Regions from separate parts of the Shewanella sp. SM68 genome, predicted to be linked through region 2. Evidence: predicted binding sites of a transcription regulator. Region 2 holds the regulator's gene; the other holds the start of a gene.

Region 1 (16,098 bases), on a different contig from region 2:
AGCCATGCTGTGACTCAGTTACCTTATGCACTTATCGCAGCAGTAATAGCATTTATCGGCTTTATTGTGATTGCATAACTTCTGTCATGATTAATATAAGAAACCAGCTACGGCTGGTTTTTTTATGTCTGCCGTAATGGGGTTAGGCGGCTAGGGTGAGTAAAGAGTGATGAGGCTTGAACTAGAATAAACACGATTACACTGCTAAATGAAGATTTCCAACTGATGTCAAATTATATTTTACGGAATTGTCATTTATATTTTACATATTTCATCGTCGCCATGTAGCTTTTCAAATCAAAGCCTGATTATACTTTGCATCCTTCAAGGTATTATTTTCAACATTAGTGGCAAACGAATCAAATGGACTCAACTCTTCTTACTGCGTTTTTCGAGCACGGCACAATACGTGATGTCGAATGTTTATTCCCTGATATTTCAGGCTATCCAAGGGGAAAGCTTATGCCAGCCCGAAGTTTTGCTCAGGGTGCTGAATTACGTATTGCCCAAGCGATTTCGATGCAAGCGATTACCGGTGAGTATTCCTACGATCCTGTTTTCCCTGATGCTGATCCTGATCTTTTACTCGTCCCCGATTACAGCACTCTCAAGATGATCCCATGGAGCACAGTGCCGCGCGCATTTGCCATCCATGACTGCGTATTACTAGATGGCAATTTATGTCCATTTGCGCCGCGCTCTATGTTAAAAAATGTGTTGGCCCGTTACCAAGCCTTGGGGTTAACGCCCGTGGTGGCCCCTGAGATTGAGTTTTATCTGACTGAAGCCAATACCGATCCGAGTGTGCCTTATCAGGCACCCATTTCAAAAAGTGGCCGAGCTGAAAATGGTCAATCCGCGTTTAGCATGAATATGCTCAATGAACTCGCACCATTTTGGGATGAGTTTAATGCCGCCATCGATGCGATAGGGATTAAAGGTGATACTTGGATCCATGAAATGGGGCTATCGCAATATGAAATTAACTTAGTGCATGGCGATCCGCTGGCCTTAGCGGATCAAGCCTTTATGTTCAAATATGCCGCGAAAGAAATCGCCATAAAACATGGCTTGAATGCGATTTTTATGGCGAAACCCATAGCGGGTCAACCCGGCAGTTCTATGCATTTACATCAAAGTGTCGTCGATGATAAAGGTAATAATATTTTCAGCCATGCTGATGGTAGTGACACTGACCGTTTTCACCACTACATCGGCGGATTACAAAAGTATCTACCTGATTTAATGTTGTTATTCGCACCCAATATCAATTCATTTAGACGTTACATTTCCGGCAGTCAAGCGCCGATTAATTTAAGTTGGGGCGTTGATAATCGCACCACTGGTTTACGTGTGCCATTGAGTGCTCCGATGGCGAGACGGGTAGAGAATCGTATTGCGGGCGCCGATGCCAATCCGTATTTGATGATTGCCGCATCTTTGGCTGCGGGCCTTGCCGGATTGGAAGAGAAATTATCGCCAAGTGCACCAGAAACTGGGAGCGCCTACGATAGCAGCCATGACCTCGCGCAGACATTTTTAGCTGCGTTAACGCAAATGCGCCAAAGTGATTCGGCACGACGCTTACTCGGGGACGATTTTGTCACTGGCTTTGTATCGGTGAAGGAAATTGAATTCCAAAGTTATTTGAGTGAGATAGGGGCTTGGGAGCGACGTTTCTTAGGGCCGCAATGCTAATGCCTATTCCCTTGAGTGACTCGACACATCACTAAAAAAACAGCAACAAAAAAGCCAGTGCAAGCACTGGCTTTTCTTCGTCTGGAAACGAGAAGGGCGATTAAACGCGCTTCTTGAATTCACCAGTACGAGTGTCGATTTCAATTTTGTCGCCTACTTTCACGAAGTCAGCAACACTCACTGTGCCACCGCCAGTGATAGTCGCTGGCTTCATCACTTTACCTGAAGTATCGCCACGAGCTGAAGGCTCAGTGTAGATCACTTCACGGACGATAGTGGTTGGCATTTCAACAGAGATAGCTTTGCCATCATAGAAAGTCACTTGGCAAGTTTCTTCCATACCGTCAACGATATAAGCCGCTGCATCACCTAGGTTTTCAGCTTCTACGTCGTATTGGTTGTATTCTGCATCCATGAATACAAACATAGGATCTGCAAAGTAAGAATATGTGCAGTCAAGACGATCTAGGATGATGTCTTCTAACTTATCTTCACCTTTGAAAGTCGTTTCAGTACCAGAGTTAAGCAGTAAGTTTTTCAACTTTAACTTAACGATAGCAGCGTTACGGCCAGAACGAGTTGTTTCAGTTTTCTGCACAACCCATGGGCTGCCATCTAACATGATCACGTTACCAGGACGGATTTCATGAGCAGTTTTCATTACACTATTTCCTATATTTAGATTTTTCTGTTTTCGCGCAGTATCTTAGCTGTTTTTAACGAACTGAACTAGTCGAGTAGCGAGATCTGCAGCATTTAATGCATTAATTGGCCATTGTTTAGCATGGTGATGCAACAAGGGCAAATTAACAGGATTAAGGTTTTGCCAGTGAAGGCTCACGGCTGATTGCTGTGCTTGGTTGAACGCGAGATTCAATTCAGACCAATAACAAGCAATTTTAGGTGGCAGATTATCGCAGTAAAGTTTGAGAAAAGCTTCTAATTTTACGAGGTGATAATCATCTTCTTGGGGATAAATGTGCCAAATGAAGGGTTTTGCGGCCCATTGGGCACGTAAAAAGGAATCTTCACCGCGCACGATATTAAAATCACTGCTCCAGAGCAGGCGATCAAACCCCTGTTGGTCTGTCATAGGTAAAATGTGCAGGGTTAAATTGCCATGATTTATCTGTTGACCCGGCACTAGAGCGGCAATTTCACAGGGCAGTAAATGCGTCAGACGGTTTAAGCTACGGCCCTTTGGGATCAGCGCATGGATTTTTTCTACCGATTGCTGCCATAACTCACATAATGCGGGTAACGCCTCGGTCTCATAGCTAAAAACGCTAATAACAGTGTCTTGTGCCTGAATGTCCTTAAGACCTAGAGCAGTAAAAAGCTGCAATTTATTGGCAGTATCAGCTTGCCAAGCATCACGCTCTGCAAACAAATTTTGCTCGCAAATGAGTCCACCCGTTTTGGCGCTAAAACCGGGAAAGTAGAAATACTTCTTCAAACCATTGGCTTGTAACGATGGCAAACCATGGCAGCCTTCAACCCAATCCTCAGCGCTTAAATACTCTAAATTCAGCCAGACAGGTACAGATTTTGGGGCGTTCTGATGTAAATAAACCAGCTGCGCTTTTACCTGTTCGGGTAATTCACAGGCAAAGGCTTCGATGAGCACAGCTCCTGCAACAAACTTTATAGGCAAAGGCTCTTTCCAATGAATAATATTCACACCATTGAAGGTTTGAGTGGCTTTTAGTGGATCGAGTGTCGGTAAGATATGCGAGAAGCTTGCGAGGTCATCGACCCACAAATTAACGGGAATGTGGTACTCATTAGCCATTTGTTTGGCTAAACGCCAAGTGACGCCAATATCGCCATAGTTATCGACGACGGTGCAAAAAATATCCCAATGAGTGGAGCGGGGTGTGTTGGTCATGAGTGTGGTATGTCGTTATTCTTAGTTACAACAAGTAGATAGTCGCAACAAGTCAGAAATATATGCATAAAAAAAGCGGCGTTAAGCCGCTTTAATCAAATGGTTAACAGAATTAATCTTCTAATTCAGCTAAACACATTTCTTCGTAAATTTGCTTAACCCAAGCATCAACACGTTCTTCAGTCAGCTCTGGCTGGCGATCTTCATCGATACCTAAACCAATAAAGTGGTCGTCATCGACTTGACCTTTAGAGGCTTCAAAATTGTAGCTTGCAGTTGGCCAATGGCCGATGATGATACCACCACGGGCCTGAACAATATCACCAACCATGCCCATGGCATCAAGGAAGTACTCAGCGTAGTCTTCTTGATCACCACAACCAAAAATAGCGACAAGTTTGTCAGTAAAATCAATTTGCTCTAATTCAGGGAAGAAATCATCCCAGTCACATTGCGCTTCACCGTAATACCAGGTCGGGATGCCGAACAGCAGCAAGTCATACTCTGCAATCTGTTCTTTGGTACTTTTGGCGATATCTTTCACCTCAACCATTTTTTTACCCAGTTTTTTCTGGATCATCTTGGCTACAGCTTCGGTGTTACCTGTGTCGCTACCGAAAAAAAGACCTACAGTTGCCATTGTCTATCCTTTAATGTCTAGTTCACTTATTAGGTTAATCTTGCTGGTACTCGTTCAGCACTCAACTTGTTGCTGAAGAATTAATTCGATTAACTGGCTACGGCTGATGTTACTGGCCAATGCCTGCTCATTCAAGGCGTCATACAAATCTTGTGACACCTTTAACTCTATTCGCTTTAATCCGTTGGCTTTATCGCGCTGGATTTGATTGCGTTTGTTGACCTTAAGCTGTTGGCTACGGGACAAAGGATTACTTCTTGGGCGGCCCCGGCGCTTTTCATTGGCAAAAAGGTCAATGGTGGTTCTGTCTGTCGCTTCTTTTGCCATGTTCTTATTGTTAACCGATCCCTGAGCCTTCCCAAGTGATCTGGATAATACCTTTTACAATAAACCCGGCGCAGCCGAGAAATAACACTAACCAAACAATAAATCGACCAAATTTTGGCACGTTACCTTGTTTAAGCACATCGTGGATGGCCATGCCGATAAAGAAAAATATCGAGGCAAAAAACAGGTTCAGGCCGATGGTTTCAATTTGTTCCATGTACTGAGATAACATACTTTCTTAGTCCTTGAGAGTGTTCTAAGGCCAAAAGAGGCGCGAATATATCACAACAAGATGGCGGCTGCCATATGCTTTCGGTCGAGTTTGCTGCTGATTTACATTGAATGTTTGTCAATAAATTCAGACACGATCCGGTTAAAAATGACGGGTTTTTGCGCATGCAACCAATGACCACATCCTTCAAGTGTTTTTGCCTGTGCCGCGGGGAATTGCGCCATGATAGCGCTTCTGTGCTCGCTAGTGACATAATTTGAGTCGCCGCCGCGAATAAACAGACTTGGTCCAGCATAGCTTTGTACTGGATTTGGCGTCTGATTTTGCCAGCCAATAATATTAGGATAACAAGCCTTTAGGCCACTTAAGTTCATTTTCCAACGAAAGCCAGTATCAGTGCGTTGCAGGTTTTTGAGTAAAAACTGCGCGGTGGCTTCGTCGATACCTTTGTCTATTAAGTGGTTAAGGGCAAAGCGTCTGTCGGTATGACCTTCTAAGGGCAGACTTTCTAATGCCGCAAACACTGTGTCGTGTCTTGGCTCATAGGCGACGGGGGCGATATCGGCTGCCACCATACTGATAATGCGCTCTGGAAAGGCTAACGCCGTCACCATGGCGATTTTACCCCCCATGGAGTGACCCACAATATGGGCGCGTTCAATAGCCAGTTCGTCGAGCAAACTGATCATTGCAGTGGCGAGGCGAGGGTAGTCCATTTGATCCCAATGCTCACTTAAACCATGATTGGGCACATCGACACGAATAACTTGATACTGATTTTCTAATACTTGCCCTAGACCTTTGAGGTTATCTAGATTACCGAACAAGCCGTGGATCAAGAGCACTGCGGGTCCTTGGCCTGTGGAAACAAAGTTCATGGAGATTCCTGTTGGAGATTTTTAGCTTAGCGTGACGCGAATTGTGCCCTTAATGCCGTTGGCTTGACAAGTCAGTTGCCATTTCTATGGTGGGTGCGGCCAGTAACTTGTGTGCTTTTTCGGCAATTGTCGATTAACTGCTAGTTTGCTGTGCTATTTCCCGCACTTTTAGAATAATGGCGCTTTATCAGATTGATAGAGATAGATACACTGGTAACAGATCGCAATGATCTGCCCCGATCGCTGTGGTACACTTTTTTCGGTTAAGCCTGTCGAATAACAAAGGATAATTAAGGTTATGAAATATATCGAAGTAGATGAAGAGCTCTATCGTCATATTGCCAGCAAAACAGAACGTATTGGTGAGAGCGCCTCTGACATTCTTCGTCGATTATTCGGCCTGTCCGTCGATGCGGTCGAACAACCTCAGCCTTTGGCGATTAGCCAACCGAGCCTTGAAGCTGAACCTATTCAGCCCGTCGCGGCGCAAACAGTGCCAGCTGTGAATGATTTTAGTCGCTTAGTCGATGAACATCAGTTATCGCAGCAAAAAGGCGCAGTAGGGCGTTTCCTCTTTTTGCTCGAAAGTTTGTATCAATTAGCCCCAGAGCAATTCTCACAAATTCTGCAGATCCAAGGGCGCGATCGTTTGTATTTTGCTCGCTCTAAGGAACAACTGCTCGAAGCGAGTGCTTCGGCTAACCCAAAAGAAATTGGTGCAAGTGGTTTCTGGGTAACGAGTAACAACAATACCGCCAAGAAACGCACTATTTTATCGGAAGTTTTAGTGCAATTTGGTTGTGATGCGACAGTCGCAGCGGGCATCGCCGAGCGCGTTTAATCCGCGGGTGAGCCAAGTTAGTACGACATTTTTCTACTTTTTCTAATTGTAATTGAGTGCAGGAGAGCCATAGGTGGCAATACATCAAAGGGCAGGACAAATCGCTAATCAGACGGATCTGGTCAATATTCCAAAACTGATGAGCCATTATTACAGCATCACGCCAAATATGGATGACGTACAACAACGCGTCACCTTTGGCACTTCTGGGCACAGAGGCTGCGCCTTCAATGGCAGTTTTAACCAACAACACATTTGGGCGATTACCCAAGCTGTAGTGGACTACCGTCAATCGGCAAATATCGATGGGCCGCTGATCCTTGGGATTGACACCCATGCGTTATCCTATGCGGCCTATTTGTCGGCCATTGAAGTGCTGGCGGCAAATAAAGTTACAGTGAAAATCCAACAGAACGACGGATTTACGCCAACGCCAGTGGTTTCCCATGGGGTGATTTGCGCCAATCGCGAAGCCAATATTACGGGTGCGGCATTGTCCGATGGTTTGATCATTACGCCTTCCCACAATCCTCCTCAGGACGGTGGCATCAAGTACAATCCACCCCATGGTGGACCAGCCGAAGGTAATATCACGGCTTGGATTGAATCGCGGGCCAATGATTACTTGCGCCAAGCGTTAGCTGGCGTGCAAAAATTAGCGTATGCCGAAGCGCTGGCATCAGGCTATGTCAACGCCATTGATTTGATCACACCCTATGTGGCTGATTTAGAAAATGTTATCGACATGCAGGCGATTGCTAAGGCTAAGCTGCGTATCGGTGTTGATCCACTCGGTGGTTCGGGTATTTTCTACTGGGCACCGATTGCTACGCGTTATGGGCTCGATATCACGTTAGTTAATGATAAAGTTGACCCAAGCTTTAGTTTTATGCCGCTGGATAAAGACGGCAAAATCCGCATGGATTGCTCGTCTCCCTATGCGATGGCAGGTTTACTCGCCCATAAAGAATCCTTTGATTTATGCCTTGGTAATGATCCCGATTATGACCGTCACGGCATCGTTTGCCCTGGTACGGGTTTGATGGATCCGAATCATTATCTTGCGGTCGCTATCGATTATTTACTGACACACAGACCAGATTGGAGCGATACCTTAGCCATAGGTAAAACCTTAGTATCGAGTGCGCTTATCGATAAAATCTGTGCTTTCCACGGCAAAAAGTTACTCGAAGTGCCAGTGGGCTTTAAGTGGTTTGTCGACGGTTTAGCTGAAGCCACAATCGCCTTTGGCGGTGAAGAGAGTGCTGGCGCGGCATTTTTACGCCGTGATGGCAGCACATGGTGCACAGATAAAGACGGCTTCATTTTAGGATTACTTGCCGCAGAAATTCTTGCGGTGACAGGTAAAACCCCAGGTCAGCGTCACCAAGAGTTAGTAAAACAATTTGGCCAAAGTTTCTATAAGCGTATCGATAGCCCAATCAGTCTTGAAAACAAAGCCAAGTTTGCTTTGCTCAATGCGGATACCTTAAATGCCACTGTGCTTGCAGGTGAGACAATCGAAAACGTGTTAACCCATGCGCCAGGCAATAATGCGGCGATTGGCGGCATCAAAGTTACCACAGCTAATGGGTGGTTTGCGGCACGTCCATCGGGCACTGAAGCGTTATTTAAAATCTACGGCGAAAGTTTTATCAGTGAGCAGCATTTGGCTGAGATCATCAAAGATGCGCAGGCATTAATTGATAAGGCGCTAAACGCTTAATGCTGCAGTAGGTTTATAAAGTATCAAAAAACAAACGCACTCAGATCTGAGTGCGTTTTTGTTTGTGTCTAATGTCAGTTATGAGTAGTTGATCTAATACTGATTTGACTGTATTTAGTACTCGATATGACAACTCGGTAAGTTATTCTTATCGATGTAATTTTGGTGATATTCCTCAGCCACATGGAACTGTTGCAGTGGCACTATTTCTGTGACGATATGGCGTAATCCCCAACGCCCCGAGCGGGCAAAAGCTAACTTTGAGGCTTCTGCGGCCACTTTTTGCTCACGGTCGTGGAAGAAAATGGTGCTGCGATATTGAGTGCCAATATCTCCGCCTTGCATGTTCAGACTCGTTGGATTGTGGTTTTTCCAAAATACATCGAGCAAGTCTTCATAACTAACAAGGGCGGGATCGAATTCCACTTGTACCACTTCGGCATGGCCCGTTTTGCCTTTTTTGACTTCTTCATAGGTTGTTGCCGCATTATTGCCGCCCATATAGCCGCAGGTGGCATTCGATACGCCGTTCACTTGTCTAAAAAAATACTCTACGCCCCAGAAACAGCCGGCACCAAAGGTTGCTAACGCCATAATTAAATCCAATAGAAGTCTAGATGGCTAAGGATTGTGATAAAACTTGAGTGCAAAAGCAAGCCTCAAGCTGGAATATTTATCATGGGAAATTCTTAGGGAATGTCCTAAGAATTTAACAATCAGCTTAGTTGAATGTCATTCCGCTTAAAACTGGGTCCTACGGCAATAAATGTCTGAGAACAGCACTAAAAACATGTGTTAGTATTGAAGCCGTTTTTTAGGTGCGAGTGAGACTAACCGCGGTGAGATAAATGCTTAAGTGGTTATTACTGCCTGTACTTATGCTATTGCGCCAATACTGTTACACATCATTATAAGGAGAATTCTGTGTTACAAGCTCTGTTAGATTCAAAGGATTTTTTAGCGCTCACCTTAGCCCATCCTGAACAGTTCGATGGCGAATTTTCATTTAACTTAGGCGATCATACTCAAGTGGAAGTGTGGGATACCGGTGTTATTGTTTTCGAACCAATACAGAATGAAGGAAAAGATATTGTGCTTTCCTGCGGTGTTCACGGTAACGAGACCGCGCCCATTGAACTCTGCAATAGCTTAATTAAACAACTTTTACAGCAAAAGATCATCGCAAAGCAGCGCACTTTATTTCTCATTGGTAACCCATTAGCGATTAATAACGGCACGCGGATTATTGACGAAAACATGAATCGTCTTTTTAGTGGTGAGCATTCCAATCCACTAGGGTTAGTGAACCCTGAGCGAGTACGCGCCAAAAAACTCGAAGCCTATGTCGATCGTTTTTATACTGCGGTTGCCGATGGACGTCAGCGCATCCATTATGATCTGCACACGGCGATGCGCGCCTCGAAGCATGAAAAGTTCGCTATCTATCCCTATCGTCCTGGGCGCGCCTTTAGCGGCGAGCAAATTATGTTTTTAGCCGCAAGCGGCGTCGATACAGTACTTTTCCACCACGAACCGACCACGACCTTCAGCTATTTTTCCTCTGAACGCTACGGTGCCGATGCCTTTACCATTGAGCTTGGCAAAGTGTATCCCATGGGGCAGAACGACATGACGCGTTTTATCGCCACCCATGAAATGTTCATGCGCTTGATCACCGCTAAGCCGTTGGCGCTGGATGCATTTGATGCCGATAAGGTTAACTTGTACCAAGTGTGCCGCGTCATCAATAAACATTTCGATGATTTTGAATTTACCTTCGCAACAGATGTCGAAAACTTCAGATCTTTCCCGAAGGGCTTTGTTTTAGCGCGGGAAGGTGGGCAAGAAATTAAAGTGGAGCACGAGTTTGAGTCTGTCGTGTTCCCTAATGCCAAAGTGCCTATTGGCAATCGCACTGTGATTTGCCTGATCCCTGCGGTGAATGCGGACGTGCGTTAGGCTTGTAAAGCAATATATACATGCGTGGCAGGGATAACTTGTGGTTTGAGCTATGCCAATGGTTGATAGGTAGTTTACGTTAACGTAATGTTCGTCGGGCATATTCGTATAAACAGACGCATCAAAACGCTTTGATGCGTAATGAGATAACAAGAGCACAATATGAGCAAAGCAACACTCAACACTGATACAGTGCACCGTGTCGGCTTCTTGGATAAGGCATCGCTACACATTCCTATCCTTCGAATTCTACAAGCCGACGGCACCACTTATGAAACCGCGGTTTTGCCTGTGATAGATGAAACCTTAGCCACTAAAATTTACGATACCTGTGTATTCACTCGGGTACTTGATGAACGTATGCTTGGCGCCCAGCGTCAAGGGCGCATCAGCTTCTACATGACCTGTACGGGTGAAGAAGCGGCGATTGTCGGCAGTGTGGCCGCACTCGATCAAGAAGATGTGATCCTCGCGCAATATCGCGAGCATGCGGCGCTGCGTTATCGCGGCTTTACCACTGAACAGTTTATGAATCAGATGTTCAGTAACGAGAAAGATCTTGGTAAAGGTCGACAAATGCCAATCCATTACGGTAGTGCGGCATTGCATTATCAAACGATTTCTTCACCGTTAGCCACGCAAATCCCGCAGGCGACTGGTGTGGGCTACAGCTTAAAAATGCAAGGTAAGCGCAAAGTCGCGGTTTGTTATTTTGGCGAAGGCGCTGCATCGGAAGGGGATTTTCATGCTGGCCTAAACATGGCCGCGGTACTGAAATGCCCAGTGATTTTCTTCTGTCGTAACAATGGCTACGCGATTTCTACCCCCACTGAAGAGCAGTTTGCCGGTAACGGTATTGCCAGCCGTGGTGTCGGTTATGGCATGCACACCATTCGTGTTGATGGTAATGACATGTTGGCCGTGTTAGCCGCAACTCAGCAAGCCCGCGCCTATGCGATTGAGCATAATGCGCCTGTGCTGATTGAAGCCATGACTTATCGTCTCGGCGCGCACTCTTCTTCAGACGACCCCTCTGGTTATCGCTCGAAAGATGAAGAAGCCAAGTGGCAGCAACACGATCCGGTTAAACGCTTCAAATTATGGCTTATCAACAAAGGTTGGTTGGCTGAAGCGGATGATGTGAAACTGCATGAAAAATATCGTGAAGAAGTATTGGCTGCGGTAAAAGTGGCTGAAAAAATTCCTGTGCCTATGCTGGATGAAATTATTGAAGATGTGTACGACAAGCCGACGCCAGTGCTGAAAAAGCAACTCGCCGAGCTTAAAGAACATATCAAGAAATATCCGCAAGCCTATCCAAAAAGTGCAGGGAGACTATAAGCCGTGGCTGAAATGAATATGTTACAGGCCGTCAATGAGGCCTTGTCGATTGCCATGCAAGCCGATGAACGCATGGTGGTTTTTGGTGAAGATGTGGGCCACTTTGGCGGGGTATTTCGCGCCACCTCCGGTCTTCAAGAAAAATTCGGTCGCGCTCGCTGCTTTAATACGCCGCTGACAGAGCAAGGTATTGCCGGTTTTGCCAATGGTTTAGCCTCAAATGGCATGACCGCCGTGGCTGAAATTCAATTCGCCGATTATATCTTTCCGGCGTTTGATCAAATCGTTAACGAGTCGGCTAAGTTCCGTTACCGTAGCGGTAATGAGTTCGATGTCGGTGGATTAGTGTTCCGTACGCCCTATGGCGGCGGTATCGCGGGCGGCCATTATCACTCTCAATCACCCGAAGCTTATTTTACCCAGACACCGGGATTAAAAGTGGTGGTGCCACGTAACCCTGAGCAAGCCAAAGGTCTGCTGTTGGCGTCAATCCGTGACAAAAATCCGGTGATCTTCTTTGAGCCTAAGCGTTTATATCGTGCATCGGTTGGCGAAGTGCCAGCGGGCGATTATGAAATTGAACTGGGTAAGGCTGAAGTGGTTCGCGAAGGTAAAGACATCACCTTAGTAGCGTGGGGCGCGCAAATGGAAATCCTTGAAAAAGCCGCCGACATGGCCGCTAAAGAAGGGATCTCCTGTGAAGTTATCGATTTACGCACCTTGTCACCCTGGGATATCGATACCGTTGCCGATTCAGTCAAAAAGACCGGACGTTTACTGGTTAACCATGAAGCGCCATTAACCGGTGGTTTTGCTGGTGAGATAGCGGCGACGATTCAGCAAGAATGCTTCTTGTATTTAGAGTCACCCATCAGCCGCGTTTGTGGTTTAGATACCCCGTACCCACTCATTCATGAAAAAGAATACATGCCAGATGCATTCAAAACGTTTGAAGCCATCAAAGCATCAGTGACCTTCTAGGAGTCCGGTATGATTAAAGATTTTATTTTGCCGGATATTGGCGAAGGTGTTGTGGAGTGTGAGTTGGTTGAATGGTTGGTCAAAGAAGGCGACACAGTCGTTGAAGATCAGCCGATTGCCGATGTCATGACAGACAAAGCCTTAGTGCAAATCCCTGCGCCTTTTGCTGGCGTAGTCACTAAGCTGTATTACGCCAAGGGCGATATTGCGAAAGTGCATGCGCCGCTTTATGCCGTACAAATTGAAGGTGCCGTTGAAATCGCGGGCGAAGAATCTGTTGCGGCTGCAGCTGCGACAATCGCAAAAGCTGCTGAGCCAGTGGCAGTCACAAACGCGACCACGTCATCCAGTTCGTCTGTCAGCATTGAAGAATTCTTGCTACCAGATATCGGCGAAGGCATAGTTGAATGTGAGCTAGTCGAATGGTTGGTGAGTGAAGGTGATTGGGTTGAGGAAGATCAACCGATTGCCGACGTGATGACAGATAAAGCGCTGGTGCAAATTCCTGCCATTAAAGCGGGTAAAATAGCCAAACTGCATTATCGCAAAGGTCAGCTTGCCAAAGTGCATGCGCCTTTATTTGCCATTGAAGTTGAACAGGCGGCTTCTGCACCTGCAGCGACAACAAATACAGATAATGCGGCACCTGCAGCGCAGGCTGTGAGTGCAGAGCCTGCTCGTCAAGGTAAAGCCTTAGCCAGCCCCGCAGTTCGCCGTATGGCGCGGTCGTTAGATATCGATTTGAGCCAAGTACCTGGCACAGGAAAGCACGGCCGTGTGTATAAGGAAGACATCACTCGCTTCCAACAAGGCGCGAGCAATGTTTCTGCTCCAAGTGTGGCTCAGGTAAAAGAGGCGTCAGTTCAAGCGACTCAAGCATCTCAAACCCAAGTCCCAACATCTACAGTGACTCAACGCGCTGACACGGTTGAGCCTATCCGCGGCGTAAAAGCTGTGATGGCACGCATGATGGTGGAATCTGTGTCGAGCATTCCGCACTTTACCTATTGTGAAGAGTTTGATTTAACAGACTTAGTTGCACTGCGTGAAAGCATGAAAGTGAAGTATTCGTCTGATGAAGTGAAGCTGACCATGATGCCTTTCTTCATGAAGTCAATGTCGCTCGCGTTAAGTCAGTTCCCTGTGATGAACAGTCAAGTGAATGCGGATTGCACTGAACTGACTTATAAGGCGCGTCACAATATCGGCATGGCGGTGGATTCTAAAGTCGGTCTCTTGGTGCCCAACATCAAAGATGTGCAGGACAAGAGCATTTTAGAAGTGGCCGCAGAAATCACCCGCCTGACCCAAGCAGCCCGTAGCGGCCGCGTGGCGCCAGCGGATCTGAAAGACGGCACTATATCTATTTCTAACATTGGCGCTTTAGGTGGCACAGTGGCGACGCCTATTATCAACAAACCTGAGGTGGCGATTGTGGCCTTAGGTAAGTTGCAAACCCTACCGCGCTTTAACGCGAAAGGGGAAGTCGAAGCTCGCCAAATCATGCAAGTGAGCTGGTCAGGTGACCATAGAGTGATCGATGGCGGCACCATTGCTCGCTTCTGTAATCTGTGGAAACAGTATCTTGAGCAGCCACAAGAGATGTTATTAGCGATGCGCTAAGCCGCTGGCACGAATAACTGACACTAAAAGGACGCTAAAAGCGTCCTTTTTTATTTGCTTTGCACAAATGGGTTAATCTTTTGATCCCGATTACGTATAATTCCCGAACGTAGTTATCCTGATGGATGTGTTATGAGTCAGTTAGCCCCCAGCCCATTTGCTCCAACAATAGAAACCATTGATTACCCGTTTCCGCCTAAACCAGTGCCTTTGTCCGATGCGCAAAAAGCCGATTATAAGGCGCGGATCAAACAACTGCTCATTGAAAAAGATGCCGTTCTGGTTGCCCACTATTATACCGATCCTGAAATCCAAGCCCTCGCCGAAGAGACTGGCGGCTGCGTTTCAGACTCCTTAGAAATGGCGCGCTTTGGCCGCGATCACCCAGCAAAAACCTTAATCGTTGCTGGGGTCAAGTTTATGGGCGAAACCGCCAAGATTTTAAGCCCAGAAAAAACCATTTTAATGCCGACCCTTGAAGCGACCTGTTCATTGGACTTAGGTTGTCCAATCGATAAGTTCAGCGCTTTCTGCGACGCGCACCCAGATCATACTGTGGTGGTTTACGCCAATACCTCGGCTGCGGTTAAAGCGCGTGCCGATTGGGTGGTGACCTCAAGTATTGCTCTCGAAATCGTTGAGCACTTAGACAGTGAAGGTAAAAAGATCATTTGGGGACCCGATCGTCATTTAGGCAGCTATATTGCCAAACAGACGGGCGCCGACATGTTGATGTGGCAGGGCGATTGTATTGTTCATGACGAGTTTAAATCTAATGCGCTGCGCGATATGAAAAGCGTTTACCCAGATGCAGCTATTCTTGTGCATCCTGAGTCGCCAGCCAGTGTGGTGGCGATGGCCAATGCTGTTGGCTCGACCAGTCAGCTGATTAAAGCGGCGCAGACCATGCCGAATGAGCGTTTTATCGTGGCAACCGATCGCGGCATTTTTTATAAAATGCAGCAGGCGGCGCCAGGTAAAATTTTAATTGAAGCGCCAACGGGCGGAAATGGCGCAACCTGTAAGAGCTGTGCCCACTGTCCTTGGATGGCGATGAACGGTTTGCAGGCAATTGAAGCGTCACTCGCCGACAGCGATAAAACCACCCATGAGATTTTTGTAGATGAAGACTTAAGAGTTAAGGCGCTTATTCCGCTGACGCGTATGCTGGATTTTGCCAAGACACTGAATATGAAAGTGAAGGGTAATGCCTAAGCGCGTTATTTAGCTTTTCTTCAGCCTAATAAAAATCCCTACCATAGCGTGGGGATTTTTTATGTCTGTTGTTTTTATTAAAACTAAGGCAATAAAAAGCCTCGCAAATGCGAGGCTTGATTGAGTAACGCGGGATCTAATGACTAGATTACTTTACGCTTACTTGGCGTTCATCAGTGCAACCGCGTTATCTAACATACGGTTACTGAATCCCCACTCGTTATCATACCAAGACATCACTTTCACTAAACGACCGTTTACACGGGTTTGAGTTGCGTCAAAGTTTGAAGAAAACGCATTGTGGTTAAAGTCGATAGACACCAATGGCTCTTTGTTTACCGCTAACACTTCGCTCAATGGCGCAACGCTGGCAGCGCGTTCGATAATGGCATTCACTTCTTCAACTGTCGTATCACGGGCAGCGATGAAAGATAAATCCACGAGTGATACGTTAACTGTAGGTACACGAACCGCTAAACCGTCGAATTTACCTTGTAATTCAGGTACAACCAAACCTACAGCAGCTGCTGCGCCAGTTTTAGTTGGGATCATTGACAGTGCCGCAGCACGGGCACGACGTAAATCTGTGTGGTACACGTCAGATAAACGTTGATCGTTGGTATAAGCGTGAATGGTGGTCATCAGGCCTGATTCGATACCAATCTCGTCATTTAACGGCTTAGCAAAAGGGGCTAAACAGTTTGTTGTACAAGAAGCATTTGAAATCACTGTCATGTCTGAGGTCAGCA
Region 2 (16,098 bases):
AAGTCATGCTTCCCATTGCAGACCGAGTTGAGCTATATGCTAAAGGTGGTCAGTTATGGTATTCGACAGATTATGACGTCGTCGGTTTTTCTGGCAATGACGATGGTGAAGGTGTATTCGCCGGCGCCGGTGTGGCATTTAAAGTCACAGATCGATTTTTAATTAATGCTGAGTATACTTGGTATGATGCAGATATTAATGTCGATAGCGTCGCCAATGGCGGGAAAACAGATACAGACTTTAATCAAGCCAGTATCGGTGTTGAATATCGCTTCTAATTATTTGTTGTCGATATTTATAATTTAAATATTAATTATTTAGGTGTGACGCGCTAAGTGTCACACCTTTTTTATATGGTTAATATGTCTCTCATAGTTTTTTTAAAGCAAAGTCAAAATCAAGGTCGTGGGGCTTCACCCCACACCCGACCAAAAGGGGATCAACAGCAATTCCCTCTTGGATCTCCCTTGCCGCTCCCTAACGGAGTTGAAAGCCCCTTGGGCAATTAGCGCCCTTATGCTATCGCGTCAGACGCTCGTCCCTGATTCGACTGACGCTATCTCGGCATCCATGCCTCGATCACGCAACGAACGCTAATGCCCTGCGGCAACTCCGAGGGTAGGTGACCTTCTATTGCCGCGGTATTGGCCGTAATCCCAAGTGAGTGATACATGTCCTATCTTTTCTGTTCAACGTCCTTCAACAACTTGGCAGTGGAGAGTGAACTTCTGTAGCCACTGTGTTGCTATTAATCCCAAAAGAATTTTGCTTGTCCCATCTTTGTATCTCATTACTTTCGCCACATTTTTGCATAGAAGCTGCCCAACTTTCTTCCGAATACCTCTGCCCTTGATGGTGTTGCCGCGATAGTTATTGGTGAGGTGAACGCCGTCTCGAAGGTATGTCCGCAGAATCTACATACGGCTGCGGCTGCTTTTACATGCTCTGCGCACTTGGGACAGACTCTTTCAAGTTCTGTGCGGGGGGCCAACACGTACGTTACAGTGAGAGTTCCAGCAGGCTTCACTATTAGCATGTAGATAAAAACCAAGATGCCGATCAGGATAAAGCAAAGCAGCAGTGCGATGACAAACGAGCCGCACCCGTAAGAGCCCGCAGTCCACACTTGGCTGCTCGATGTGTAGCCACGTTTTGCCATCCTTTCCGCATCTTCCTTGTATTCAGATGTAGCCTGTTCCTGGCTTCCCTTATACGTCTTCACCACTGTTTGCTGCATGTTCTCTCTCTTGTTTAACCTAACGAATCGTATAGTTTTGCCAAAGGGCTGAGACGCTCAATACCCAAATTTAGTGCATAAAACTGTGCAGAGGGTTGACGTCACGGTCTGCGCTTTTTGCTGGCGATAACGTTTATTTGTTGCACTTAGCCGATTTGCAGCAGGAATAAGATAAAGCCATCATTCTAAATATTTGCTAGGTGCGTCCTGATTCGTTCGCAAGTCTAGGAGGCTTATCATGGACATTCACGAGTAACAATGCTTTGATTTATTTTATGAACAACATCTTACTAACGTAATCTTGCAAGGCAAGCAACCTGTAATAGAAATATGAGGCAGGCAGAACTTTTTTGAGATTAACCGCTAACACTGAAACCACTAGAGTACACCAATCCCCCCTGCGAAGTTGCCGCGGGGTGTTGGCATTAAAATTTAACGAGCCATCCATTGTTAATTTTGCAAAGTGTATGCTTGTAAAAAGGCATACTGATTACTAGATGGGTTGGCGGGATTAAGCATTGGCATGTAAGTGACCGTTGACGGCATGGATGCCGTCGTCGAGCCCTCATGGATGAGTTTATGGCGTGTCACTGGAATGACAGTGCTTAATTATCAGCGGTGTATTGGTTAAGTTTGTGAATGACTTAAACAAAAAGGCGCCTAAGCGCCTTTTCTACTATTCAGTTATGGGTAAACCACCCAAAACCTCAGATTTGATTACAACTTTCTATTACACAATCAGATCATACTCATCTTTGAGTATCTTAATAATATCTGCCTTTGGATTCGCTGGCAGCGGGATTGGAGCGCCAGTCACTTTCTCGGCAACGCCGGTGTAAGTGCGTGACACTTGCATCATGGCCTCAAGTGGCAGGTCATTGTCGCGGGCGAGGGCTTCACGCTCTGGCATTCTGTCTTTGTTGAGCAGCACATCAGGATCAGGGAAATGATTTAGCAGGAACTGGCGGAAACCCTCTTTGGAGTTTTCCAAAATCTTGCCATCGCGGTAGGCGGCGCCGTCCCAAATACGTGATGAGTCTGGGGTGCCGACTTCATCCATATAAATCAGCTTTGAGTTGCCATCTTTGTCGGTCACATAGCCAAACTCGAACTTGGTATCGACAAACACTTGGTCAATGTCGGCCAGTGCTTTTGAAATCACTTTAAAGCCATCTTTTAACAGCTTCTCGTACAGGTCGATATCTTCTAACTTTTCAAAGCCAAAGGCTTGGTAGTTGGCTTCGATATCGCTGCGGCTGATGTTCACGTCATCTTGAGCGGGTACGCCTGGGATGCCGGTTAAAATACCCTTAGTCGATGGAGTGATTAACAGATCAGGGAGCTTTTGATCTTTCTCTAAGCCTTCTGGCAGTGTGATGCCACAGAATACTCGCTCGCCCTTAGAGTAAGCGCGCCACATTGAGCCTGTGATGTACTGGCGGCAAATGGCTTCGACTTTAATGGGGCGGGCTTTTTGGACTATCCATACGAACGGGTGCGGGATATCCAAAATATGGCTGTCGGCTAGGCCGTTTTCGGCGAACAGTTTAAACCAGTGGTTAGAAATCGCGTTTAATGCCGCGCCTTTACCGGGAATGCCTTTGAGGCCACCTTCACCGTGGAAGATACAGTCGAAGGCCGAGATACGGTCGCTGATCACCATGATGGCGAGCGGGGTATCTTCGGGGACGTTATAACCCTTGGTTTTGATTAAACGGCGGCTGTCGGCATCGGTTAGCCAGTAAACGCTGCGAACCTTGCCGCTGTGGACTGGGCTGTCGGTGCGGATTGGCAAATCGTTATTCACGGCTAATACGGAATCAGCAAGACTCATGACGAGTATTCCTTAGGATAGAGAGTGTAGGGATAAGGTTTTTATAAGTGTCGGTTTGCAGATGGACTATGGCGTTAGCAACAGCCAGATTCATTGCAACTGCTTTATTATTCGCGCTTGGCTTAGGGCGTAAAGCATTCAGCCAGTTTGCGGGATTTGATGTTAAATCTTGAACAGCAAAAGGGGTATTTTCGGGCGGTGTTTGAATTGTGTTGGGTGGAGATAATGCAAGGGAGGGAACAAACGCAGGGCAAGGTTGGCACCACAGTGAAAGTGGTCTGCGAAAGCGGGCTGGGCCCGTGCCATTTTGCTCGAAAATGCTAACCATTAATCCGAGAGAACCTTGTTCTAGACTGCCGCGAAAAAGTGGCGACATTCTACCTTTTTTGACAAAATTTGCCACGGCTATTTGCATCGCTCTTTGCATAGATCTTTACACAGCCCTTTACACTGCTCTTTATATAGTTCTGTGGCTTGAATCTAGCGGGCGTAAGGATTTGCAAGGGAATCACGCGCTAACACTCAGTGCTGAGCATGATGGAGTGCTGGTGTTCTGCGGACGAGCGAATGTTGAAGGGCTGTATTTTAGTGCGCTGATGTGCGAGCTTATGACGTAGCTGCAGCCGACAAGACCATCAAGCCAAATATCCAATGGAGGGAATATGAGCACAAGTCAGCATGTACATAATGATAATCAACGAGAGCTAGTATTAGAGCGGATTATCGATGCGCCGCCAGAAAAGCTGTTCCGCGCGTGGACCGAGCCAGAACTCCTCAAAATTTGGTTTACGCCAAGGCCGTGGACTGTGGCTAGCGCGAGCTTAGATGTGCGTGCTGGTGGTTCAAATGTGATCGTGATGCGTAGCCCTGAGGGACAGGATTTCCCGAATCGTGGCGTGTATCTCGAGGTGGTTGAGAATGAGCGCATCGTATTTACCGATGCCTTTACTGAGGCTTGGGTGCCGTCCGATAAAGCCTTTATGACGGCAACTATTACTTTTGAACCTGTGGACGGCAAGACCAAGTACACTGCGCGGGTGCTGCATTGGAATAGTGAAGATAGGCAGAATCATGAGGATATGGGGTTTTATCAGGGGTGGTCTAAAGCGACCGATCAGCTTGAGGAACTCGTCGCGAGCATTTAGCCAGTGAGTCTCAAGCCTCGTATCAGAGAGTAAACAATAAGCAGTATCTAGCCCAATTGCCCTGCATATTTTATTGCTGGGGATTGGGCAGGATTAGAGGTGTTATGTCGTCACAGAAAGAAGTGCCTGTACTTAAACAATCAGTGCTTGCGCCATCGCAACTCGCGCAAAGTGCGGCTTTGCAAGGCAATAGTTTTTTATCAAAACAGTTCAATGGCTTGTCGGAATTAGCCCAAGATCTACAGGGCATCGAGTTTGAGGATTGCTGCTTTCAAGATTGCCATTTTAGCGAGAGCACTTTCCGTAAATGCAAGTTTATCGATTGCCGCTTTGTGCGTTGCAACTTAAGTTTAGTGAAAGTGCCCCAGTGTCAGTTCAGCGGGGTGGAGTTTGAAGAATGTAAGTTAGTCGGTATCGATTGGACCCGCGCCGCGTGGTCGCGTTTATCCTTTGCCGCGCCCTTTTCCTTTAAGCAATCCATCTTAAATGATTGCTCATTTTTAGGTTTGTCCCTCGATGAAATTATCATCGAAGAGTGTAAGGCCCACGATGTCGATTTTCGCGAGGGCAGTTTTAATCAAGCCAATTTCACCTACACGGATTTTAGTCATAGTCTGTTTGGCCGAACTCAATTATTGGAGGCGGATTTCAGCGAGGCATCCAATTACGATATCGACATTTTTAACAATAAAATCAAAGGCGCTAAGTTTAGCCGTGACGAAGCGATTCGGCTGCTCAACTGCCTCGATATAGAATTAATGGATTAAGGATAGTGGTAGGTTTTTACTCAGCTTTTCACTCAACTTTCCACTCAGCATAGTGATGCTCATCCCACGAGTGTTATCGCAATTTACTGAAATATCTGTTTGTTTTTGAAGCCGCCATTTGTCCCATCTGGCGGCTTTTTCTGTCCGTTTTTTAAGACCTATTGATCTTATTCACGTATTTCAAGGTCAGTCCTAGGTTTTAGTTGCGGTAGATCACACCGAGCTTCCCTATGTGGTTTACCACAATACCCACCTACCTCTTTCGGGATAACAATCTCTGTGGATGAGCAGTGTATTCAGCGTATGCCGTGTATTTTGAAGATATGGTGACGCTGTTTTAACGCTTTATAACTAAAAAAGTAATCAAATCAGTGAGCAAACCTCTGCTCGATGGCGCCCAATGTGGCGACTGACGGGTGGGATGAGCGTGATGGAGGTAACCATGATTGAGCTTAATAGGCGAACCTTTTTAAAGGGAGCAGGAGCGAGCAGCGCCACGTGTGCGTTGGCCAGTCTGCTGCCGGGCAGCTTAGCGGCATTAGAGAATAAGCAGCTAAAGGGCATGGGCAAAGACATTGCCAGTATTTGTGAAATGTGTTCGACCCGTTGCCCGATTTCGGCGCGGGTGATTGAGGGCAAAAACGTCTTCATTAGTGGCAACAAGGCCGCTAAATCCTTTGGCGGTAAAGTGTGTGCCCGTGGCGGCGCAGGCCATAGTTTATTGTACGATCCACAGCGTATCGTTAAACCGTTAAAGCGGGTCGGTGAGCGCGGCGAAGGCAAATGGGCTGAGATCAGTTGGGATGAAGCTTATAAATTAATCGCTGAAAACCTCAATAAAATCAAAAAAGAACATGGCCCAGAAGCCGTGGCATTCTCGTCAAAATCTGGCTCACAAGAAAAGCATTTGTTTCACCTTGCGACCGCCTTTGGTAGTCCAAATACCTTTACCCACGCGTCGACTTGCCCTGGTGGTTATGAAATTGCCGCTAAGGCTATTTTTGGCACTAAGGTTAAACGTGATTTAAGTAATTCTAAATACATCATTAACTTCGGCCATAACCTGTACGAAGGCATCAATATGTCCGAAACCCGCGGCATGATGGCGGCGCAAATGGACAAAGGTGCCAAGCTGGTGGTGTTCGAGCCAAGATTCTCCGTCGTGGCCGATAAAGCCGATGAATGGTACGCCATTCGCCCCGGTACCGACGTGGCCGTCGCCTTGGCGTTATGCCATGTATTGATTGAAGATAATCTTTACGACAAGGCATTTGTCGCGCGCTATGTGGAAGGCTTCGAAGCCTTTGCCGCCGAAGTGAAAGCCTATACCCCTGAATGGGCTGAAACCATCTCCGATGTGCCTGCCAAAGACATTCGTCGTATCGCCCACGAATATGCCGCTAAAGCGCCCCATGCTGTGGTCGATTTTGGTCACAGAGCCACCTTTACCACCGAAGAGTTTGAGATGCGCCGCGCCCTTTACGCCGCCAACGTCTTGATTGGTAATATTGAGCGTAAGGGCGGGATTTATATCGGCCAGAAACCCGGTGATTACAACAAGCTTGCCGGTGAAGCGGTTGCGCCCGTATTGGCAAAACCTGGCGTGAAAGACATGCCAAAACCAGCAGCGAAACGTATCGATCAGGTGGAAGAACAGTACGCCATGATGTGGACATCGGGCGGCGTTTACCAAACCATTCTCGATGCCACATTAAGCGCTGTGCCTTACCAGTTACACGGTTGGGTGATGTCACGCACTAACCCAATGCAAACCATGACAGACAGAGCACGCGTTGTTGAAGCGATGAAAAAGCTCGACTTTATCGCCGTGTGTGATGTGTATATCAGCGAAACCGCCGCCTATGCGGACGTGATTTTACCTGAGTCAACTTATCTTGAACGTGATGAAGAAATTGCTGATAAGTCAGGTAAAAATCCGGCCTATTATGTGCGCCAACGGGTCGTTGAAACCTTAGGTGATACTAAGCCTTCTTGGCAGATCTTTAAGGATGTGGGTGTGGCTATGGGCCTTGGCGAGTTCTATCCATGGGAAAACATGGAAACCCTGCAAATGCTGCAGGTGAACCGCGACACTGACCTGCTGCGCCGTATCAAAGACGAAGGTTTTGTGAGCTTCGGTAAGCCAATTATGTTGTGCGAGCCTAAGATGGTTGCCGAGTTTATTAAGGCATACCCCAATGCGCGACCTGCCGATGAAGACGGCACTTACGCCAGCGCACTGACCTTTAAAACCCCGAGCGGCAAGATTGAACTCACTTCCGCGAAAGTCGAAGCCATGGCACCGGGCCGTGGGGTGATCAAGTTCCGCGAAGTGAATCTTAAAAAAGCAGATGAGCTGTACTTTATCCAAGGCAAAGTGGCGGTGCACACCAATGGTGCAACCCACAATGTGCCTATGCTCGCTAACCTGATGTCGGATAACGCTGTGTGGGTTCACCCCGTCACTGCGGGCAAATTAGGCATCAGCAATGGCGACCCAATCCGCCTCACCAGCAGTGTTGGCACAGAAGAAGGCCATGCCTTAGTCACGCCGGGCATTCGCCAAGATACTGTGTTTGCTTACATGGGCTTTGGTTCTAAAAACAAAGAGTTGGTCAGAGCAACGGGCAAAGGTATCCACTGCGGTAACTTACTGCCGCACGTTACTGCTCCTGTGTGTGGCATGACAGTGCACACCACGGGCGTCACGCTGGCAAAGCGCTAATCGGAGGCTTAAATGAATAAACGATATGTAATGGTGCACGACGAGAATAAGTGCATCGGCTGCCAAGCTTGTAACGTGGCGTGTCGCAGTGAAAATGGCGTACCCGAAGGCGTAACTCGTCTGCAAGTGCGTGTGGAAGGCCCCTTTGGTGAGATGCCCAATCTGCATTTCAAATATCACAGGGTATCTTGCCAGCAATGTGAAGATGCACCCTGCGTTAAAGTGTGCCCAACAGGCGCGGCCTATGTGGGTGAAGATGGCATTATCTCTATCCATACCGAGAAGTGTGTCGGTTGTATGTACTGTGTGGCAGCGTGCCCTTATAAAGTGCGCTTTATGAACCCAGAAACCAAGGCCGCGGATAAGTGTAACTTCTGTAAAGACAGTCGTTTAGCACGGGGCGAAGAGCCAGCGTGTGTGACTGTGTGTCCAACCGATGCCTTAGTGTTTGGTGATGCTAATGATCCAAGCAGTGAAGTGGCCATCATGCTCAACACTAAAATCACTTACCAAGATAAAACCCATTTGGGCACTAAACCTAGGGTATATCGCGTTCCTACCAAAAGAGGGGGGATTTGATTATGAACAATACTTGGGGCGACATGGCGCAATATGATCCTGTCACTTGGCACTGGGTCATCGCCGTTTACCTGTTTATGGCGGGTTTATCCGCGGGCAGTTTACTGATTGGCATTGGTTTGCGCTGGGCGAATAAGGAACTCAGCGCGGGAGCTGAAAGCAGCATTCTTAAGGCGGCAGCGATTATTGGACCTGTGGCAATTAGCTTAGGTTTAGCTTGCTTAGTGTTTGATTTAACCAAACCATTCCACTTTTGGCTGATCTTAATTCACTATAACTTCCAGTCAGTTATGGCAATCGGGGTGCTGGCGCTGCTGGCCTATTCTCCCTTGGCCTTTGCATACGCCATTATTGTGCTGCGGAATGACTTACCAAAATGGGGTTTGGGTTTCCTAACACCTATCGCTAAGTTACTTATGCCATTTCGAAAGCTGATTGAAGTATTGTTGTTTGTCCTCGCCATTGGCGTAGGGGCTTACACTGGCTTCTTAATTTCGGCGATGAATGCCTATCCTATGCTCAACACTGCGGTACTGCCTGCGCTGTTTTTAGTGTCAGGTCTATCGGCGGGCGCTGCGGCAAATGCGGTACTGGCGTTGCTGATGTTTAAGACGGACAGCCACGACAAAACCTTAGTGAAGATGCACGGTTTAGAATTGCCTGTGATGGCGATTGAAATCCTGTTCCTGTTCATGTTGTTCTGCGCCTTGTACTTCAAGGGCGGCGCGGCGGCTGCGGCCTTAGCATCGTTAACTTCTGGGCTATGGGCAAGCGTGTTCTGGATAGGCGTTGTCGGTATAGGTTTTGGTATTCCATTGCTGTTTATGCTGCTACCCGCCGCGACTCGCCACACTAAGGGGGCGATGATCATGGTGGCTTGTGCGAGCTTAACGGGCGTACTCGCCTTAAGACACTTTATTGTGTACGCAGGGCAAAGCTATTTAAGCTGAGTGTAATCTGGCTTTACATATTGATAGATAAAGAAAAAGCACTGGCAATGTCAGTGCTTTTTTATTGTTTGAATCTTGAGAAGGTTTGCCAGTACAAGCAGGACGCTTATTGGGGTAATAACTCGATAACCGACTTCACCGTTAGCACTAAGGCGCTGATACTGCACAGGACTAACGTCGCCATTTTTGTCTTCTCTTTATCGACACGGCCCACTAATCGTCCTGCGACTAAGTAACCTAAAATCACTGAGGGGAGCAGCATCAACGACAGCCACAGATGTTTTAATTCTAATAAGCCAGTGATCGCTAAAATGATCAGTGCAATCATGGAGCTAAAAATGAAGAAGGCCGACAGGGCTGCGCGAAACTGCGAGGCATCTTTGCCTGCCAACAAAATCGCCATCGGTGGGCCACCAATCGCGGCGATATTGCCGAAGATCCCTGAAACCACACCTGCACCGAAGAGGGTTTTCTTATTCACTGGCAGGCTGAATTTATACAGGCTGAGGATCACTGCGACAGTCACAATGGCGGCGATGGATAAACCCAGTATGGGCTGAGGCGCAAACAGCAACAGGCTCGCGCCGATAAAACCGCCGGGCACGCGACCTATGAGCGCATATTGCAAGCCATTGAATTCTAAGTGACCGCGTTCACGCACTAAGGTCAGCAGGGCGATGGAGAAACCCATAGCAATAACAGGCGCAGGTACAAGTTGTGGATCGACGATATACAGCAAAGGACTGGCGACAACCGCAAGTCCAAACCCAATCAGACTTTGGGTTAAGGCGCCCAGAAACACGACCAGCGAGGCTAAGGCGAGTGTCTGTGGATCTATCATAGAAAACATAGGATTTCCTATATCCCAAACCAACTCAAGATAGTGAAATTTAAAGTTTGAAGTCGCTTGGGTATAAACAAAAAGGGATCGTTAACGATCCCTATTGATGAGCACTGTGATATGACTTTGAAAGCGACGAGTCGTTATTCCATGTCTTCCCACTCTATTCCCATTTGATCCATTAACAACTTGGCTTCGGCGGGAATACTGTCTGGGTTATCTTTTGACAGATCTTCATCGTTGGGCAATGGCTGGCCAGTGTAGGCGTGCAAAAATGCCTCACACAACAGCTCGCTGTTGGTGGCGTGACGCAAATTATTGACCTGACGACGAGTACGTTCGTCCGTGAGGACCTTAAGCACTTTGAGCGGAATAGACACAGTAATTTTTTTTACTTGTTCATTCTTCTTGCCATGTTCAGCATAGGGGCTGATGTATTCCCCATTCCATTCAGTCATTGACTCACCTGTTATAACGCTAAATTCGGGGCAGATTTTAAACCCTTACAAAGAACAGTCAAATTATTGCTACTATTTCTTTGTGATTGCAAACAGATTTCTTTATGTTCAGACGTCTAAACGTCTTCACGCCTATTGACGATGGCGTTGGGCTTAGGTACATTTAGACGTCCAGACATCTCTATCAGTCTATCGAATTTAGGAGTCCACCCATGGCAGAGCGTCAATTAGCCACACTGGCAGTGCGTCAGGGTATCGAAAGCGATACTCAATATGGCGCAGTTGTGCCACCGATTTATTTGTCGACTAATTACGCCTTCGATGGTCATAAAAATCCCCGCGAATTCGATTACAGTCGTTCAGGCAACCCAACGCGCTGCATTTTAGGCGAAGCATTAGCGCAATTAGAAAAGGGTGCCACTGGCATAGTGACCTGCACTGGCATGGCGGCCATCACCTTAGTGACTACTTTGCTCGGCCCCGATGACTTATTAGTTGTGCCCCATGATTGCTATGGTGGTTCCTACCGTTTATTTACCAACTTGGCGAAGAAAGGCCAGTTTAAGCTGATTGTGGTCGACCAAACCGACAGCCAAGCGTTAGCCGCCGCCATTGCGCAGAATCCTAAGATGGTGTGGCTCGAAACCCCATCGAACCCGTTATTGCGTGTGGTGGATATCGAAGCCATTGCTAAGGCGAGCCATGGTGTCGGCGCGCTGGTGGTGGTCGATAACACTTTTTTATCGCCAATATTGCAACAACCCCTATTGTTAGGCGCGGATATCGTTATCCACTCCACCACTAAATATATCAATGGTCATAGCGATGTGGTCGGCGGCGCTGTGGTCGCCAAAGACGCGCAAATCGGCGAAAGCTTACATTGGTGGTCGAACACTCTAGGCTTAACGGGGTCGGCCTTCGACAGTTATCTGACCCTGCGCGGCCTACGTACCTTAGCTGTGCGTATTCGCGAGCATCAAACCAATGCCCAGCGTATTATTGAGGTATTAACGCAAAGCCCTGTGGTGAGCAAAGTCTATTATCCAGGTCTTGCGGATCACCCAGGTCACGCCATTGCGGCCAAGCAACAACAGGGCTTTGGCGCTATGCTGAGCTTTGAGCTCAAAGGCGGCGAGGCCGAAGTGGTGGCCTTTTTAGGTGCACTCAGCTTATTTAGTGTGGCGGAAAGTTTAGGTGGCATCGAAAGTTTAGTGGCAGTGCCCGCAACTATGACCCACAGAGCCATGGAGCCGCAGGCGCGCTTCGAGGCTGGTATTAAGGACACCCTATTGCGTCTATCGGTGGGTATTGAAGATGCCGCCGATTTAGTTGCAGATATTCAAGCAGGATTAGCCGCCGTTGCGGCTTGTCAGTAGAGGAATAATAGATGGCACGTTGTCACTTACATAAATTTGGTGGCTCCAGTTTAGCGGATGCCGATTGTTATCGCCGAGTCGCCCATATCCTGTTAACCCACGGTCATAGTGATGATCTCGTGGTGGTCTCTGCGGCGGGTAAAAGCACGAATTTCCTGTATAAATTATTAGCGCTGCGTGATGCGGGTCAGCTATGGCAAGAAGAATTACAAGTGCTGATCAGCTACCAACAGGGGTTGATTGAGCAGTTGTTGTCGAATGAACAAGCCCGCGATCTGCGTGAGCGTTTGGCCACTGATAAAGCGCAACTCATCAGCTTGTTGTCCTTAGATGAGCGCAATGAATACCAAATCAACCATGTGGTAAGCTTTGGCGAACGTTGGTCGGCACGTTTAATGGCGGCGCTACTGCGCGAATCTGGCGTGGCGGCAAGCCATGTGGATGCCTGTTCAATTTTAGTGGCCGATGAAGCCGCTGTGCCGCAAATTCGGGTACAAGAATCCCGCGCTAAAGTACAAGCCCTATTAGCCGCCCACCCAAATGAACGGCTGGTGATCACCGGCTTTATCTGCGCTAACGAGCGTGGCGATACCTTGTTACTTGGTCGTAATGGTTCAGATTTTAGCGCCAGCCTGATTGCGAGTCTCGCTGATATCGAGCGCGTGACCATTTGGACCGATGTGGAAGGGGTGTTCAACGCCGATCCTAATAAAATCAACGATGCCAAGTTACTGAAAAGCATGTCACTTGCCGAAGCCGATCGCCTAGCGCGTTTAGGCTCGCCAGTATTGCATTCGCGCACTTTGCAGCCGTTATTCAATACCGAAGTGAGCTTAGCGGTGCGTTCAAGTTATGCGTCCCACACCGACTTTACCTTAATCGCGCCCCACAGTTCGTCGGCGAGCGCGCCTGTGGTGACTAATCTCAATGCTGTTGTCCTGTTCGGCTTTAAACTCACGGGTGAGTTAACCCGTTTATTAGATTTATTGATCGCCGCGGGTTTAACGCCATTGGCCCATTGGACCTCTGCCCATCAAAGGGTTGAACTTGCCTATACCGCTGAGAATCAAAAACAAGTTCAAAGATTACTCGATGCCGAGGCAGAAGCATTAGGGATCAGTGATCAGCAGATCAACACAGATTTTGGTTTAGTCGCATTAGTGAGTGCCGACGCCGAACATTATCGCCGCAGCTTCGCCCGTTTACTGAGCCGTGATGCTAAACCTTTGTTCAGTGGCGATTTAAGTTTAGTGACGTTAGTGCCCCAGTCACAGGTGAATCTGTTAACCCAAAAAGTTCACCGCCGCTGCGCTGGCCCGCGTAAACGCATTGGTGTCCTGCTGCTCGGTGTGGGTAATATCGGTGAGGCTTGGATCGATCTGTTTAAGTCGGTTTCACCATCATTGGACCATGAACTCGAAGCCAGTGTTGAGTTAGTCGGTTTGGTCAGTTCGAGTAAAGCCTTGATTAAATCCACTGGGATTAATCTTGCCGCGTGGCAAACAGAGTTTAATACTGAAGCCACGCCTTGGCAGTATGAACATTTATTCGAGCAATTAGAGCAAGTTAACTGCGATGAGCTGGTGGCCTTAGATATCAGTGCCAGCGCCAGTTTGACGCTGCAATATCCAGAACTGTTCGAGCGTGGCATCCATGTGGTGAGCGCGAATAAACTTGCGGGCTCGGGTCCACTGCCTTTCTATCGAGAGTTAAAGCAGCAACTGGGTAATCGTCGTTTGTTTTGGCGCTATAACGCCAGCTGTGGCGCAGGTTTACCCATCCAACATGCGCTAAATGATCTGCGTAACAGCGGTGATAGCGTTGAAGCGGTAGGCGGGATTTTCTCCGGCACCCTGTGTTGGTTGTTTGAGAAATACGATACTAGCAAGCCATTTTCAGAATTAGTGATTGAAGCCAGAGGCTTAGGCATTACTGAACCCGATCCCCGCGACGATCTCTCCGGCCGCGATATGCAGCGTAAACTGCTTATCTTAGCCCGTGAGATTGGCCTTGAAATCGAGCTCGAAGATATTGAACTGCGCTCACTCGTACCAGCCGCTTTGGCGGATATTCCCTTAGATCAATTTCTCACCCGTATTGTCGAGTTAGATGCCGATCTGCTGCAACAGTATGGTGCGGCGGCGGAGCAAAATAAGGTGCTTAGATATGTGGCATCCTTAGACAACAGCGGCCCAGAGCTTAAGGCCGAAGTGGGCTTGCAGTGGATTGATACCCATCACCCTTACGCCAACTTAACCCCTGGTGATAATGTGTTTGTGATCCGCAGTGTCTTCTACCAAGGTAATCCGCTGATCATCCGTGGACCGGGCGCTGGACGCGAAGTGACCGCGGCGGCGGTGCAGTCGGATCTGACCCAGATCTGTCGCGATCTGCTGCAGGAATAACGCGGTATCAAGCCTCTTAAAGGACTCATTCGAGTCCTTTTTTATTGGCTAGAATAAATCTATCAAATTAACCAAGATTAAATGCGGTTTATGGGTATTTTTGGGCTTGACTTACATCTCAGTTTCTCTAGTATATGGACATATAGACGTCCAAACGTCCATTTGAACTAATTCATACTAGCAAAGAGTAGCGCCAAGGGCGGTTGAGGAAATACACATGGCTTTTCATCACGCACAACATTCACAATCGCTGAACCAGAGCTTGTCTGAGCTTAATGGCGATATTAATGTTTCTTTTGAGTTTTTCCCGCCATCGACCCCCGAAATGGAACAGATCCTGTGGAACTCTATCCGTCGTTTAGAGCCGCTGAATCCTAAGTTTGTGTCTGTGACTTACGGTGCTAACTCAGGTGTTCGCGACCGCACCCATGGCGTGATTGAACGTATCCAACAGGAAACCGACCTCGTTGCCGCGCCGCACTTAACCTTAGTGGATGCCAGCGATGAAGAGTTATTAGAACTGGCCAAACATTACTGGAAATCGGGCATTCGTGACATAGTGGCACTGCGTGGTGATTTACCTGCGGGCAGCCCCAAGCCAACCCGTTTTGCGGTCGATTTAGTGCGTTTACTGCGCTCTGTGGCTGACTTTGATATTTCAGTTGCGGCTTATCCAGAAGTGCATCCCGATGCGAGCAATGCACAGGCGGATTTGATCAACCTTAAGCGCAAGATTGATGCGGGTGCCAGCCGTGCTATTACCCAATTTTTCTTCGATGTGGAATCTTACCTGCGTTTTCGTGATCGCTGCGTTGCCGCCGGTATCGACGTTGAAATTGTGCCGGGCATTTTACCTGTGACTAACTTTACCCAGCTAAAACGTTTCGCGGGCATGACCAATGTGTCGTTACCGAATTGGTTACATAAGCAATTCGACGGTCTAGAAAACGATGCGGGTACACGCCAATTGGTGGGGGCAAACGTGGCCATCGACATGGTGAAAGTGCTGTCCCGCGAAGGCGTGAAGGATTTCCATTTTTACACCTTAAATCGCGCCGAATTGACCTACGCGATTTGCCACACTTTAGGCGTGCGTCCTAAATAAAACTTTATAAAATAAGCTAATAAAAACGCCGCAGAGAATGCGGCGTTTTGTTTTTCTGTGCTTTAAATTTTGAATTGAGCCAATAACGTTGTTAAACGGGCTGCGAGTTGGGCAAGTTCATCGCCAGCGCGTGCAGTTTGTACCGCACTATCTGTCGCATTGGTCGCAATATCATTGATGTTATTAACATTTTTATTAATCTCTGCCGAAACCGCACATTGCTCATTTGCAGCGCTGGCGATCTGGATATTCATCTGGCTAATGGTGGAAACCGCATGGGTAATGGCTTCGAGTGCTTCACCCGCTTGGTGAACTTGGGATACACAGCTTTGGGTGGTGCGGGTGCTGGTTTCCATCGCATTGACTGTGGACTTAGCTTTATGCTGAAGCGCTTCGATCATCTGCTGAATTTCCGTCGTAGATGCTTGAGTGCGGCTCGCCAGAGTGCGTACTTCATCGGCAACGACCGCAAATCCTCGACCTTGTTCTCCCGCCCTTGCGGCTTCAATTGCCGCATTGAGTGCGAGTAAATTAGTTTGGTCGGCAATATTACGGATAACCACAAGCACAGAATCGATTTCAGCGGTATTACGCTCTAATTCATTGATTTCACTCGCTGCTGTGGCTATTTCCTCGGCCAATATGGCGATAGTGGTTACTACTTTTTGTACAACCA

The links. The regulator MetJ, encoded in region 2, represses methionine synthesis genes. The targets are predictions, from matches to a motif close to TAGACGTCTAGACGTCTA.
Region 1: the regulator MetJ is predicted to act here: its motif matches at 8,837-8,854, upstream of msrA (peptide-methionine (S)-S-oxide reductase MsrA).

What each region holds. Positions count from the first base shown of each region.
Region 1 covers NZ_JAKKRU010000001.1:152,881-168,978, forward strand. The annotation lists gene L5M40_RS00660 (Na+/H+ antiporter NhaC family protein) at 1-78, shown strand, start outside; gene L5M40_RS00665 (glutamine synthetase family protein) at 364-1,698, shown strand; gene efp (elongation factor P) at 1,799-2,359, opposite strand; gene earP (elongation factor P maturation arginine rhamnosyltransferase EarP) at 2,405-3,586, opposite strand; gene fldA (flavodoxin FldA) at 3,699-4,226, opposite strand; gene ybfE (LexA regulated protein) at 4,281-4,553, opposite strand; gene L5M40_RS00690 (DUF2788 domain-containing protein) at 4,564-4,785, opposite strand; gene L5M40_RS00695 (alpha/beta fold hydrolase) at 4,887-5,663, opposite strand; gene seqA (replication initiation negative regulator SeqA) at 5,962-6,504, shown strand; gene pgm (phosphoglucomutase (alpha-D-glucose-1,6-bisphosphate-dependent)) at 6,578-8,230, shown strand; gene msrA (peptide-methionine (S)-S-oxide reductase MsrA) at 8,345-8,824, opposite strand; gene astE (succinylglutamate desuccinylase) at 9,155-10,189, shown strand; gene L5M40_RS00720 (thiamine pyrophosphate-dependent dehydrogenase E1 component subunit alpha) at 10,352-11,530, shown strand; gene L5M40_RS00725 (alpha-ketoacid dehydrogenase subunit beta) at 11,534-12,511, shown strand; gene L5M40_RS00730 (dihydrolipoyllysine-residue acetyltransferase) at 12,521-14,134, shown strand; gene nadA (quinolinate synthase NadA) at 14,267-15,349, shown strand; gene gap (type I glyceraldehyde-3-phosphate dehydrogenase) at 15,509-16,098, opposite strand, start outside.
Region 2 covers NZ_JAKKRU010000005.1:128,598-144,695, forward strand. The annotation lists gene L5M40_RS10360 (porin family protein) at 1-278, shown strand, start outside; gene L5M40_RS10365 (zinc ribbon domain-containing protein) at 791-1,237, opposite strand; gene L5M40_RS10370 (phosphoribosylaminoimidazolesuccinocarboxamide synthase) at 1,968-3,071, opposite strand; gene L5M40_RS10375 (hypothetical protein) at 3,058-3,486, opposite strand; gene L5M40_RS10380 (SRPBCC family protein) at 3,734-4,216, shown strand; gene L5M40_RS10385 (pentapeptide repeat-containing protein) at 4,321-4,983, shown strand; gene phsA (thiosulfate reductase PhsA) at 5,426-7,708, shown strand; gene L5M40_RS10395 (4Fe-4S dicluster domain-containing protein) at 7,721-8,287, shown strand; gene nrfD (NrfD/PsrC family molybdoenzyme membrane anchor subunit) at 8,290-9,237, shown strand; gene L5M40_RS10405 (sulfite exporter TauE/SafE family protein) at 9,344-10,087, opposite strand; gene metJ (met regulon transcriptional regulator MetJ) at 10,222-10,536, opposite strand; gene metB (cystathionine gamma-synthase) at 10,749-11,912, shown strand; gene L5M40_RS10420 (bifunctional aspartate kinase/homoserine dehydrogenase II) at 11,924-14,317, shown strand; gene metF (methylenetetrahydrofolate reductase) at 14,535-15,422, shown strand; gene L5M40_RS10430 (methyl-accepting chemotaxis protein) at 15,485-16,098, opposite strand, start outside.